DNA from 3 places in the Streptomyces sp. NPDC059906 genome. Region 3 is predicted to be linked to each of the others. Evidence: riboswitches for the same ligand, from Rfam matches in the RefSeq annotation. Region 3 holds a riboswitch; each other region holds the start of a gene.
What was found. Region 3 has a riboswitch for cobalamin ahead of ACFV9J_RS09390 (cobalamin biosynthesis protein). Riboswitches for the same ligand answer to the same signal wherever they lie in the genome.
Positions count from the first base shown of each region.

Region 1: another riboswitch for cobalamin. It lies ahead of metE (5-methyltetrahydropteroyltriglutamate--homocysteine S-methyltransferase); the one in region 3 lies ahead of ACFV9J_RS09390 (cobalamin biosynthesis protein).
Region 2: another riboswitch for cobalamin. It lies ahead of ACFV9J_RS28900 (energy-coupling factor ABC transporter permease); the one in region 3 lies ahead of ACFV9J_RS09390 (cobalamin biosynthesis protein).

Region 1 covers NZ_JBHWKU010000003.1:18,819-22,081, reverse strand. Annotated here, with positions in the region: gene metE (5-methyltetrahydropteroyltriglutamate--homocysteine S-methyltransferase) at 1-1,465, opposite strand, end outside; cobalamin riboswitch at 1,631-1,853, opposite strand; gene ACFV9J_RS05455 (TetR family transcriptional regulator) at 1,953-2,582, opposite strand; gene ACFV9J_RS05450 (hypothetical protein) at 2,754-3,263, shown strand, end outside.
Region 2 covers NZ_JBHWKU010000023.1:70,361-73,623, reverse strand. Annotated here, with positions in the region: gene ACFV9J_RS28910 (potassium channel family protein) at 1-409, shown strand, start outside; gene ACFV9J_RS28905 (MerR family transcriptional regulator) at 500-1,093, shown strand; cobalamin riboswitch at 1,164-1,351, shown strand; gene ACFV9J_RS28900 (energy-coupling factor ABC transporter permease) at 1,381-2,088, shown strand; gene ACFV9J_RS28895 (energy-coupling factor ABC transporter substrate-binding protein) at 2,085-2,423, shown strand; gene cbiQ (cobalt ECF transporter T component CbiQ) at 2,424-3,173, shown strand; gene ACFV9J_RS28885 (ATP-binding cassette domain-containing protein) at 3,170-3,263, shown strand, end outside.
Region 3 covers NZ_JBHWKU010000004.1:373,180-376,442, reverse strand. Annotated here, with positions in the region: gene pitH (low-affinity phosphate transporter PitH) at 1-1,176, shown strand, start outside; gene ACFV9J_RS09395 (hypothetical protein) at 1,211-1,432, shown strand; cobalamin riboswitch at 1,592-1,725, shown strand; gene ACFV9J_RS09390 (cobalamin biosynthesis protein) at 1,831-2,820, shown strand; gene ACFV9J_RS09385 (cobyric acid synthase) at 2,817-3,263, shown strand, end outside.

The DNA.
Region 1 (3,263 bases), on a different contig from region 3:
TCTGCTCCTGGAAGGAGATCACCTCCTGGATCTCCGCCCTGATCCGCTCCTCGTAGCCGGCCGTGTCGATCCGCCCGGCGCGCAGATCGGCGCGCGCGGTGCGCAGTTCGCCGGTCTGCGGGAAGGAACCGATCGTGGTCGTCGGCAGCAACGGCAGGCGGAGGTGCGAGCGCTGCGCCGCGGCGCGCTCCGCGTAGGGCTGGGAACGTCGCGCGTCGGCCCCGGAGACCGCGGCGGCACGGGCGCGGACGGCGGGATCGCGCGTGATGGGGGAGTTGGCGCGGGAGGCGAGGTCGGCACGGTTGGCCGCCAGGTCGGCGGCGATGGCGTCGGTGCCCTGGGCGAGGCCCCTGGCGAGGGTGACGACCTCGGCGGTCTTCTGCCTGGCGAAGGCGAGCCAGCGCAGGATCTGCGGTTCGATGTCCCGTTCGGCGGCGGTGTCCAGGGGGACGTGCAGCAGGGAGCAGGAGGCGGACACGTCGACGCGGTCGGCCAGGCCCAGCAGGGTGCCGAGGGTGGACAGGGAACGGACGAGATCGTTGACCCAGATGTTGCGGCCGTTCACGACACCGGCGACCAGCCGTTTTCCTGGCAGCCCGCCGACGGCGGCCAGCGCGTCGAGGTTGGCGGCGCTCCCGGTGAAGTCCAGGGCGAGCCCTTCGACCGGGGCCTTGGCCAGCATCGGCAGCGCATCGCCGAGCCGGTCGAAGTACGAGGCGACCAGGAGCTTCGGACGGTCGGCGAGAGTGCCGAGGTCACGGTAGGCGCGCTCGGCGGCGTTCAGCTCGGCCGCGGTGCGGTCCTGGACGAGGGCGGGCTCGTCCAGCTGGACCCACTCCGCGCCCGCCGCCCGCAGGTCGGCCAGCACCTCGGCGTACACGGGCAGCAACCGGTCCAGCAGGGTGAGCGGGTCGAAGTCCGCCGGCCCGCCCGGGGCGGGCTTGGCCAGCAGAAGGTAGGTGACGGGGCCGACGAGAACGGGCCGGGCGGTGAGGCCGAGGGCGAGGGCCTCCCTCAGTTCGTCGACCTGCTTGGCGGAGTCGGCGGTGAACGCGGTGTCCGGGCTCAGTTCCGGGACGAGGTAGTGGTAGTTGGTGTCGAACCACTTGGTCATCTCCAGCGGTGCCACCTCCTGGGTGCCGCGTGCCATGGCGAAGTAGCCGCCGAGCGCGTCGTCCGCCACGGCGGAGCGGTGACGCTCGGGAATCGCGCCGACCATCACGGTGGTGTCGAGCACATGGTCGTAGTACGAGAAGTCACCGGTCGGCACCTCGTCGATGCCCGCGTCGGCCAACTGCCGCCAGTTCGTCCGGCGCAGTTCGGCGGCCGTGGCGCGCAGGGCGTCGGCGGTGACGCGGCCCTTCCAGTAGCCCTCGACGGCCTGCTTCAGTTCCCGGTTTTGCCCCTGGCGGGGGTAGCCGTACACGGTGGCCCGTGCTGCCGCGGCTGCGGACTTCGTGGTCACGGAGATCTCCTTCACGAGATGAATCCCTGAGATCCCGGCGACGGGACGAGAACGCGAAGGAGTGACACACCGGGCGGGACCGACGCTGCGCAGTAGGGCAGACACATCCGCCTGGTATGTACGCCGACCCGCCCTCGAGGTCACCGGGATGTCCGCGCACGAACGGTTCGCGCGCGGGCAGTTGGCAGGTCTTCGGACTCGCGGGCACGTCCTCACCGTTCGAGGACACCTACTGGCCGTCGCTTCCCGGGCCCGGTACCTCGGACCCAGTGCGTATGACGGCGGTCGTTCCCGCTCACCGCTGCGGGGCAGTCCCGGATTCCCACCGGGTTCCCTCTTGCGACGCCCCGTCCGGCTGACGGGGCGAACCAGCTGCTGTGGGCAGCCTACGGGCAGTTCGCGCGTCAGGAACGCGGACGTCCGCAATGCGGGCGTGACCCGTGTCACGCGCCCGGCCGCGGCGGGCCGAACGCGCGGCGACGCCGGTTCAGTCCGCCACGATCGCCTGGAGGGCGCGGCCGTAGTGGCGGGCCACTGTGTCGGTGTCGGCCGAGGCGAGGGGTTCGAGATGCGCCACGTAGCGCATCATGGCGAGCCCGATGAGCTGCGTGGCGACCATGCTCGTCCGGAGCGTCGCGTCCTCGCCCGTGATCACCCCGCCGAGTGCGCGCGCCAGGATGCCGGTCGCGGTCTCACGGAGCTGGGCGGCCGCGGCACGGTGGATGGCGGCCGAGCGCACCATGGTCATGAGTGCCGGGCGTGACGACACGTCGTCCCACACCGACAGGTGGGCGCGCACCATGCGTTCCCCGATCCCGTCCAGTCCGCCCCGCGCCGCGGCGGTGATGGCCTCCTCGATCTTCCCCGGCAGTTCCAGCGCCTGGAGGAACAGGTTCTCCTTCGTGCCGTAGAAGTGGTGCACCAGCGACTGGTCCACCTCCGCCGTCTCCGCGATGCGGCGCAGGCTGGTCGCGTCGAAACCGCGCTCGGCGAAGCAGACCCGTGCCGCGCCGAGGATCGCCTCCCGCGTACGGGTCTCCCCGGGACGCCTGCCCCCGGCGTGCTTGGTCGCCCGACCGGCACCAGTCACCTCACGCGTATCGCTGACGCTCTCCATGGCCCCATCATGCCCGCTCCGAACGCCGCGTCCGAAAACTCATCACATGATGAACTCATTGTCTGATGAGTTATATAGTGACGTCGTCGGTGTCACCGAGCCTTCGTACTTCGTCCGCTGTTTCGCCCCGTCTGCCAGGGCGGGGCGGAGCACCTCTACGGAACGGTTGCCATGTCTGCCAATCTCGACGCCTCCACCACCTCACAGCCGAGTGGCGACACCCCGGAAGCCGGACCGCCCGGTGGCCGGGGGCTCGTGGCGAAACTCGCCGCCATCGTCGTCGGCCTGACCGCCGCGATCACCCTCATGCTGTGCGCCTTCGGTCTGCCGTCCGCCAACGGCGGCCCCCACCACGCCCCGCTCGGTGTCACGGGCCCGGAGTCCGCGGTGGCCGCCGTGCAGCAGCAGCTCCCCGGCGACGACTGGGAGGTCACGGCGTACGACGACGCCCGTGCCCTGGTCCGTGCCGTCGAGGAGCGCGACGCCGTGGGCGGCCTCGCCTTCGGCGACGACGGCCTGACCGTCTACACGGCGACGGCGGGCGGCCAGATGATCAGCAACGCGATCAGCGGGCTCGGTACCGCGCTTGCCGGTCAGCAGCACGTCTCCGCGACCGTCCACGACGTGGTGCCCTTCCCGAAGGACGACCCGCGGGGCGCCGGTCTCGCCTCCGCCGCGCTG
Region 2 (3,263 bases), on a different contig from region 3:
GGTGCTGAGCTGGACGCTGTTCGCGGTGCTGCTGACCGTCGTGGCCGTGCTGCTGCTCCGGCAGATCCGGCACGTCCTCCTCGACCATCCGGACAGCCGCCCCGGGGTGGTCATCTCGCTGCTGATCGTGCTGTCGGTGCACGTCTTCTCGGCGACGTACTACGCCCTGGCCAAGGCGCCGGGCCAGTTCAGCGGGCTGCACACCCGGATCGACGCGCTGTACTTCACCGTGGTGACGCTGGCCACCGTCGGGTACGGGGACATCACCCCGCGGGGCCAGGCCGCGCGGGTCGTGACCATCCTGCAGATCACGTACAGCTTCGTCTTCCTCACCGCCGCCGCCACCGCGCTGACCACCCGCATGCGGGACATGGTGGCCCGGCGGCCCCAGCGCGGCCGCTCGCGCTGACGGCGGCGGTTTCACGTCCCGTCCCGGACGGGGTTTGAAACTGCCGCCGCGTCACCTTCTAGCCTCGGTCGCACACCGAGGAGGAGCCCCATGACGTACGCGACCGACGGCACCCGGCGCATCGGCGAACTCGCGCGGGAGACCGGGCTGAGCATCCGCACCCTGCGCTACTACGACCGGCTCGGTCTGCTCACCCCGTCCGCCCGCACCGAGGGCGGCCACCGCTGCTACGACGCCGACGACGTCCGGCGCCTGCACCGCGTGCTGGCGCTGCGCAGCTTCGGGCTCCCCCTGGCGCAGATCCGCGCGCTGCTGGACGCCGAGCCGGACCACGATCCGGCGGAGCTGATCCGGCGGCAGCTCGGCGTCGTCGAGGAGCGGCTGCGGCAGACGGCCGAGCTGCGGATCCGGCTGCTCGGCGTGCTGGACGCGCTGGACGCCTCGGCCGACGGCTCGACCGAGACCTATCTGAACGTGATCGAGGAGATGACCGCCATGGAACGTCCCCTGACGCCGGAAGAAGTCGCCCGCCTGAGCGAGGCGCGCCGCCGCTGGGCCGAGTCGCTCGGCGAGGAGGAGTTGCGTGCCCTGCACCACAGGCGCGCGGAGATCTTCGCCACGCTGGGCGAGGACGAGCGGCGGCGGCTGACGGAGCGGCGGCGCCGGGCGTTTGCGCAGCCCTGAGGCGTGTGCGGCGGTCCGGCGGGGCGGGTGCCGGGCCCGAGGCCTGCTTGTGCCCACCCCCGTGGGAGCACTACTGTCGCCACGCCTTGGTGAACGGGAAATCCGGTGTGATGCCGGTGCGGCCCTCGCCACTGTGAATCGGGAAAGTCCGGCTCCGGCCCTCACGGGCAGCCACTGGATCGCTTGCGATCCGGGAAGGCGGAGCACGGGCGGTGGTACCCGTAAGCCAGGAGACCGGCCAAGGCGCGTCGTCCATCCACGAGGTGCTGGAGAGGGTCTGCTGAGCCATGCACATAGCCGAGGGCTTTCTGCCACCGGCGCACGCGATCGCCTGGGGTGTCGCGTCCGCGCCGTTCGTCGTCCACGGAGTCCGGTCACTCACCCGTGAGGTCAGGGAGCACCCGGAGAGCACGCTGCTCCTCGGCGCCTCCGGAGCCTTCACGTTCGTGCTGTCGGCCCTGAAACTGCCGTCCGTCACCGGGAGTTGTTCGCACCCGACCGGCACCGGGCTGGGCGCCATCCTGTTCCGGCCGCCGATCATGGCGGTCCTGGGGACCATCACCCTGCTCTTCCAGGCGCTGCTGCTCGCCCACGGCGGGCTGACCACGCTCGGCGCCAACGTCTTCTCGATGGCGATCGTCGGTCCCTGGGCCGGGTACGGGGTCTACAGACTGCTGCGCCGCTTCGACGTGCCGCTCATGGTCACCGTGTTCTTCGGCGCGTTCGTCGCCGACCTGTCCACCTACTGCGTCACCAGCGTGCAGCTGGCGCTGGCCTTCCCGGACCCGAGCAGCGGATTCCTGGGCGCGCTCGGCAAGTTCGGGTCCATCTTCGCGGTGACCCAGATCCCGCTCGCGGTGAGCGAGGGCCTGCTCACGGTGATCGTGATGCGGCTGCTCGTGCAGTCCAGCAAGGGCGAACTGACCCGGCTGGGCGTGCTGCTGACCCGGTCCGGGAAGACCACGTCCGACGAGCCGGAGGCGGTGGCCCGATGACCCGCAACGCGAAGATCAACGCTCTGCTGCTGCTCGCCGTGGCCGCGCTCGCGGCGCTGCCGCTGGTGCTGGGGCTCGGCGACCACAAGGAGGAGCCGTTCGCCGGTGCCGACGCGGAGGCCGAGACGGCGATCACCGAGATCGAGCCGGACTACGAGCCGTGGTTCTCGCCGCTGTACGAACCGCCGTCCGGGGAGATCGAGTCGGCGCTGTTCGCGGTGCAGGCCGCGCTCGGCGCGGGGGTGCTGGCGTACTACTTCGGTCTGCGCCGGGGGCGGCGGCAGGGCGAGGAGCGGACGGCGGCGGCGCTGCGGGACGCCCCCGCGGGCGACTGAGTGCTGCCGATCGACGCGGCGGCGCACAGCAGCCGCTGGCGCCGCCGTCATCCCGTGGACAAGGCGGTGCTTGGTCTCGGCCTGACCGTGCTCGCGATCTCGCTGCCGCCCTGGCCGGGTGCGGCGCTGGTGCTGGTGGCGGCGCTGACGGTACTGCTGGGCCCGGCGGGCGTGCCGGGGCGGCGGCTGTGGCGGGCCTACCGGGTGCCGCTGGGATTCTGTGTGACGGGCGCGCTGCCGCTGCTGGTGCAGGTCGGGGGTCCCGACGGGTTCCTGTCGGCGGCCGACGGCGGCGCGGCGCGCGCCGGTGAGCTGCTGCTGCGCACCTCGGCGGCCTCGCTGGGGGTGCTGCTGTTCGCGTTCACCACGCCGATGTCGGACCTGTTGCCGCGCCTGGTGCGGGCCGGGGTGCCCGCGCCGGTGGTGGACGTGGCGCTGGTGACGTACCGGATGAGTTTCCTGCTGCTGGACTCCGTACGCCGGATCCGTCAGGCGCAGGCGGCGCGGCTCGGCCACACCACCCGGGCCGCGACCTGGCGTTCGCTCGGCGGGCTCGGCGCCACCGCGTTCGTGCGGGCCTTCGACCGGGCGGCGCGGCTCCAGTCGGGGCTCGCCGGGCGCGGTTACGACGGCACCCTGCGCGTACTGGTGCCCGAGGCGCGCGTCTCGGTGCCGTTCACGGCGGCGAGCGTCGCGCTCCTTGCGGCGCTGGCCGGCCTCACCCTCGTACTGGAAGGACCCCTGTCGTGAGCGAACCGGTGCGGTCACCCGAACCGACCCCGGACCTGGTCGCCCTGCGGGGCGCGTCGTTCGCGTACGAGGAGGGCCCGGACGTGCTGA
Region 3 (3,263 bases):
ACGACCATTTCGACCGGTGCGCTCAAGCCCAAGGTGGCGGTGGCGATGTCCGCCGTCCTCAACCTTGTAGGCGCCTTCCTCTCGGTGGAGGTCGCCAACACGATCTCCAAGGGTCTCGTCGACGAGACCGGCATCCGTCCCGAGGTCATCTTCGCCGCCCTGGTCGGCGCGATCCTCTGGAACCTCCTGACCTGGCTGGTCGGGCTCCCGTCCAGCTCCTCGCACGCCCTGATGGGCGGCCTGATCGGTGCCGCCGTCGCCTCGGCCGGCATCGGCGCGGTCAACGGCGACGTCCTCGTCACCAAGGTGCTCCTCCCCGCGATCGCCGCCCCGCTCGTGGCCGGCCTCGCGGCGATGCTCGCGTCCCGGATGACGTACTCGCTGGGCCGCAAGGCCGACGGCAGGGCCGCCAAGAAGGGCTACCGGGCCGGGCAGATCGCCTCCGCCGGTCTGGTCTCGCTGGCCCACGGCACCAACGACGCCCAGAAGACCATGGGCATCATCACCCTCGCCCTGATCGCCGGCGGCTCGCTCGCCCCCGACTCCGACCCGCCGGTGTGGGTCATCCTGAGCGCGGGTCTGGCCATCGCGCTCGGCACCTACCTGGGCGGCTGGCGCATCATCCGCACCATGGGCAAGGGCCTGACCGACCTCCAGCCGCAGCAGGGCTTCGCCGCCCAGACCAGCGCCGCCACGGTCATCCTGGCCTCCTCCCACCTCGGCTTCTCGCTGTCCACCACGCACTCGGTCTCCGGTGCGGTGATGGGCGCGGGCCTCGGCCGCAAGGGCGGTGTGGTCCGCTGGTCCACGGCCACCCGGATGTTCGTCGCCTGGGGCCTGACGCTGCCGGCCGCGGCCCTGGTCGCCGCGCTCGCCGAGTGGGTCTGCCGCGCCGGCGACTGGGGTACGGCCCTCGTCGCGGTGTTCCTGATCGCCTCCAGCTTCGCGATCTGGCGGATCTCCCGCCGCGAGGTCGTCGACCACACCAACGTCGTCGAGGGCGACCCGGTGGACACCGAGGGGCCGGGGCAGCCCGAGCCCGCCGGTGTGGTCACCACGGCGATGGCCGCCGTGTCGCCGCCCCCGACGGGCGCGACCGAGGAGCTGGCGGCCACCGTCCCCGCCCCGGCCACCACCCCCGACCCCAAGGCCCCGTCGGCCGCCACCACCGTCTGAACCCGCCTGCCGGGTACGAAGGAAGCGAACCTCCATGAGCATCGACTGGGCAGCCCTCGGCTCCGTCTTCGGCGTCAGCCTCGTGGTCACGGTGGCCCTGGTGGGCCTGTTCACCCTCGGCATCGTCGGCCTCTCCCGCCAGGAGCGGGCCGCCGCCCGGGGCGGCTCCGCGGCCCTCGCGGTCACCGGCGCCTACGCGTGCTTCGCGGCGTGCACGGCGGCGGTGGCGTACGGGATCTATCTGATCGTCGCCTGAGCGTCGCCCCACGCACGGGCGCACGCCCCCGGGGCGGGGCGCGGGACGGACTCGAACCGTTCCGCGCCCCGCCTCTTCGCGTACCGGCGCACACCACTCGGGTGTGGGCCTTCGCACACTCCCCCGTCGCAGGTCAACGCCAGGTTGACGGGTGTTCGCGGACCGTGGTGGACTTCCGGGGCCATCTACGGCGGCAGAAGAGGAAGCCCGGTGCGAATCCGGCGCGGTCCCGCCACTGTGACCGGGGACAGGATCCCCGGGAGCCAGGAACTCTCGCCGCCGTGCTCTTCGAACCAGGGCGCGGACACCCTGAGTGAGGACCTATCGCCATGCGCGGCTGCCGTTCCGGGCTCACCAGCGACACGCTTCGACTTCCCCTTCCCACGGCCGGTTGAGCCGTGCGTGCCGGACGCGTCTTCGCGTACGGCGCCGCCGCCGGCCTCCTCGGTGACCTCCTCCTCGGCGATCCTCGCCGCGGACACCCGGTCGCCGCGTTCGGCCGTGCCGCGGGCGCCGTGGAACAGGTGCTGTGGCGGGACCACCGGGGCTGGGGCGCCCTGCACACCGTCGTGTGCGCCGGCGGCGCCGCCGTCCTCGGCTCGGCCGCCGCGCACGCCGTACGCCGCTCCCCCGCCGCCTCCGTCGCGCTGACCGCCGCGGCCACCTGGTCGGTCGTCGGCGGCAGCTCGCTGGCCCGCGAGGCCACCGCCGTCGGCCGTGCCCTGGACGCCGGGGACGTCGGGGCGGCGCGGGCGCGGCTGCCGCACCTGTGCGGGCGGGACCCGCAGGCGCTGGACGCCGACGGGATCGCCCGGGCCGTCGTGGAGTCCGTCGCCGAGAACACCTCGGACGCGGTGGTGGGCGCCCTGGTCTGGGGCGCGGTGGCCGGGGTTCCGGGGCTGCTCGGCTTCCGGGCCGTGAACACGCTGGACGCGATGGTCGGCCACAAGTCGCCCAGGTACCGCCGCTACGGCTGGGCCTCGGCCCGCCTCGACGACCTCGCGGGCTGGCCGGGCGCCCGCCTCACCGCCGTACTGGCCACCGTCGCCGGTGGCGACCCGCGGGGCGCCGTACGGGCCTGGCGCGCGGACGCCGCACGGCACCCGAGCCCCAACGCCGGGCCCGTGGAGGCCTCCTTCGCGGGCGCCCTCGGCGTGCGGCTCGGCGGGACGCTCTCGTACGGCGGGCGGGTCGAGCACCGGCCCGTCCTCAACGGGGCGGCGGGACGCGCCGTACGGGCGTCCGGCTCCGGCGACATCGACCGTGCCGTACGCCTGTCCCGGCGCGTGGGCTGGCTGGCGCTGGGCGTGTGCGCGGGCGCGCGGCTGCTCGCGAGCGGGGCCGCCTCCCTGAAGAACCGGGGCGTCGCGAAGGGACGTACGTCATGAACGGTGGCCTGCTCGTCGCCGGCACCACCTCCGACGCCGGCAAGAGCGTCGTCACCGCCGGGATCTGCCGCTGGCTGGTGCGCCAGGGCGTCAAGGTGGCGCCCTTCAAGGCGCAGAACATGTCGCTCAACTCCTTCGTGACCCGGGACGGCGCCGAGATCGGGCGGGCGCAGGCCATGCAGGCCCAGGCCTGCCGGGTGGAGCCGACCGCGCACATGAACCCCGTGCTGCTCAAGCCCGGCGGTGAGCGCAGCAGCCAGGTCGTGCTGCTCGGCAGGCCCGTGGGCGAGATGAGCGCCCGCGGCTATCACGGCGGGCGCCAGGAGCGGCTGCTCGGCACGGTGCTCGACTCGCTCGCCGAACTGCGCGGCACCTACGACGCGGTGATCTGCGAGGGGGCGGGCAGCCCGGCCGAGATCAACCTGCGTCGCACCGACATCGTG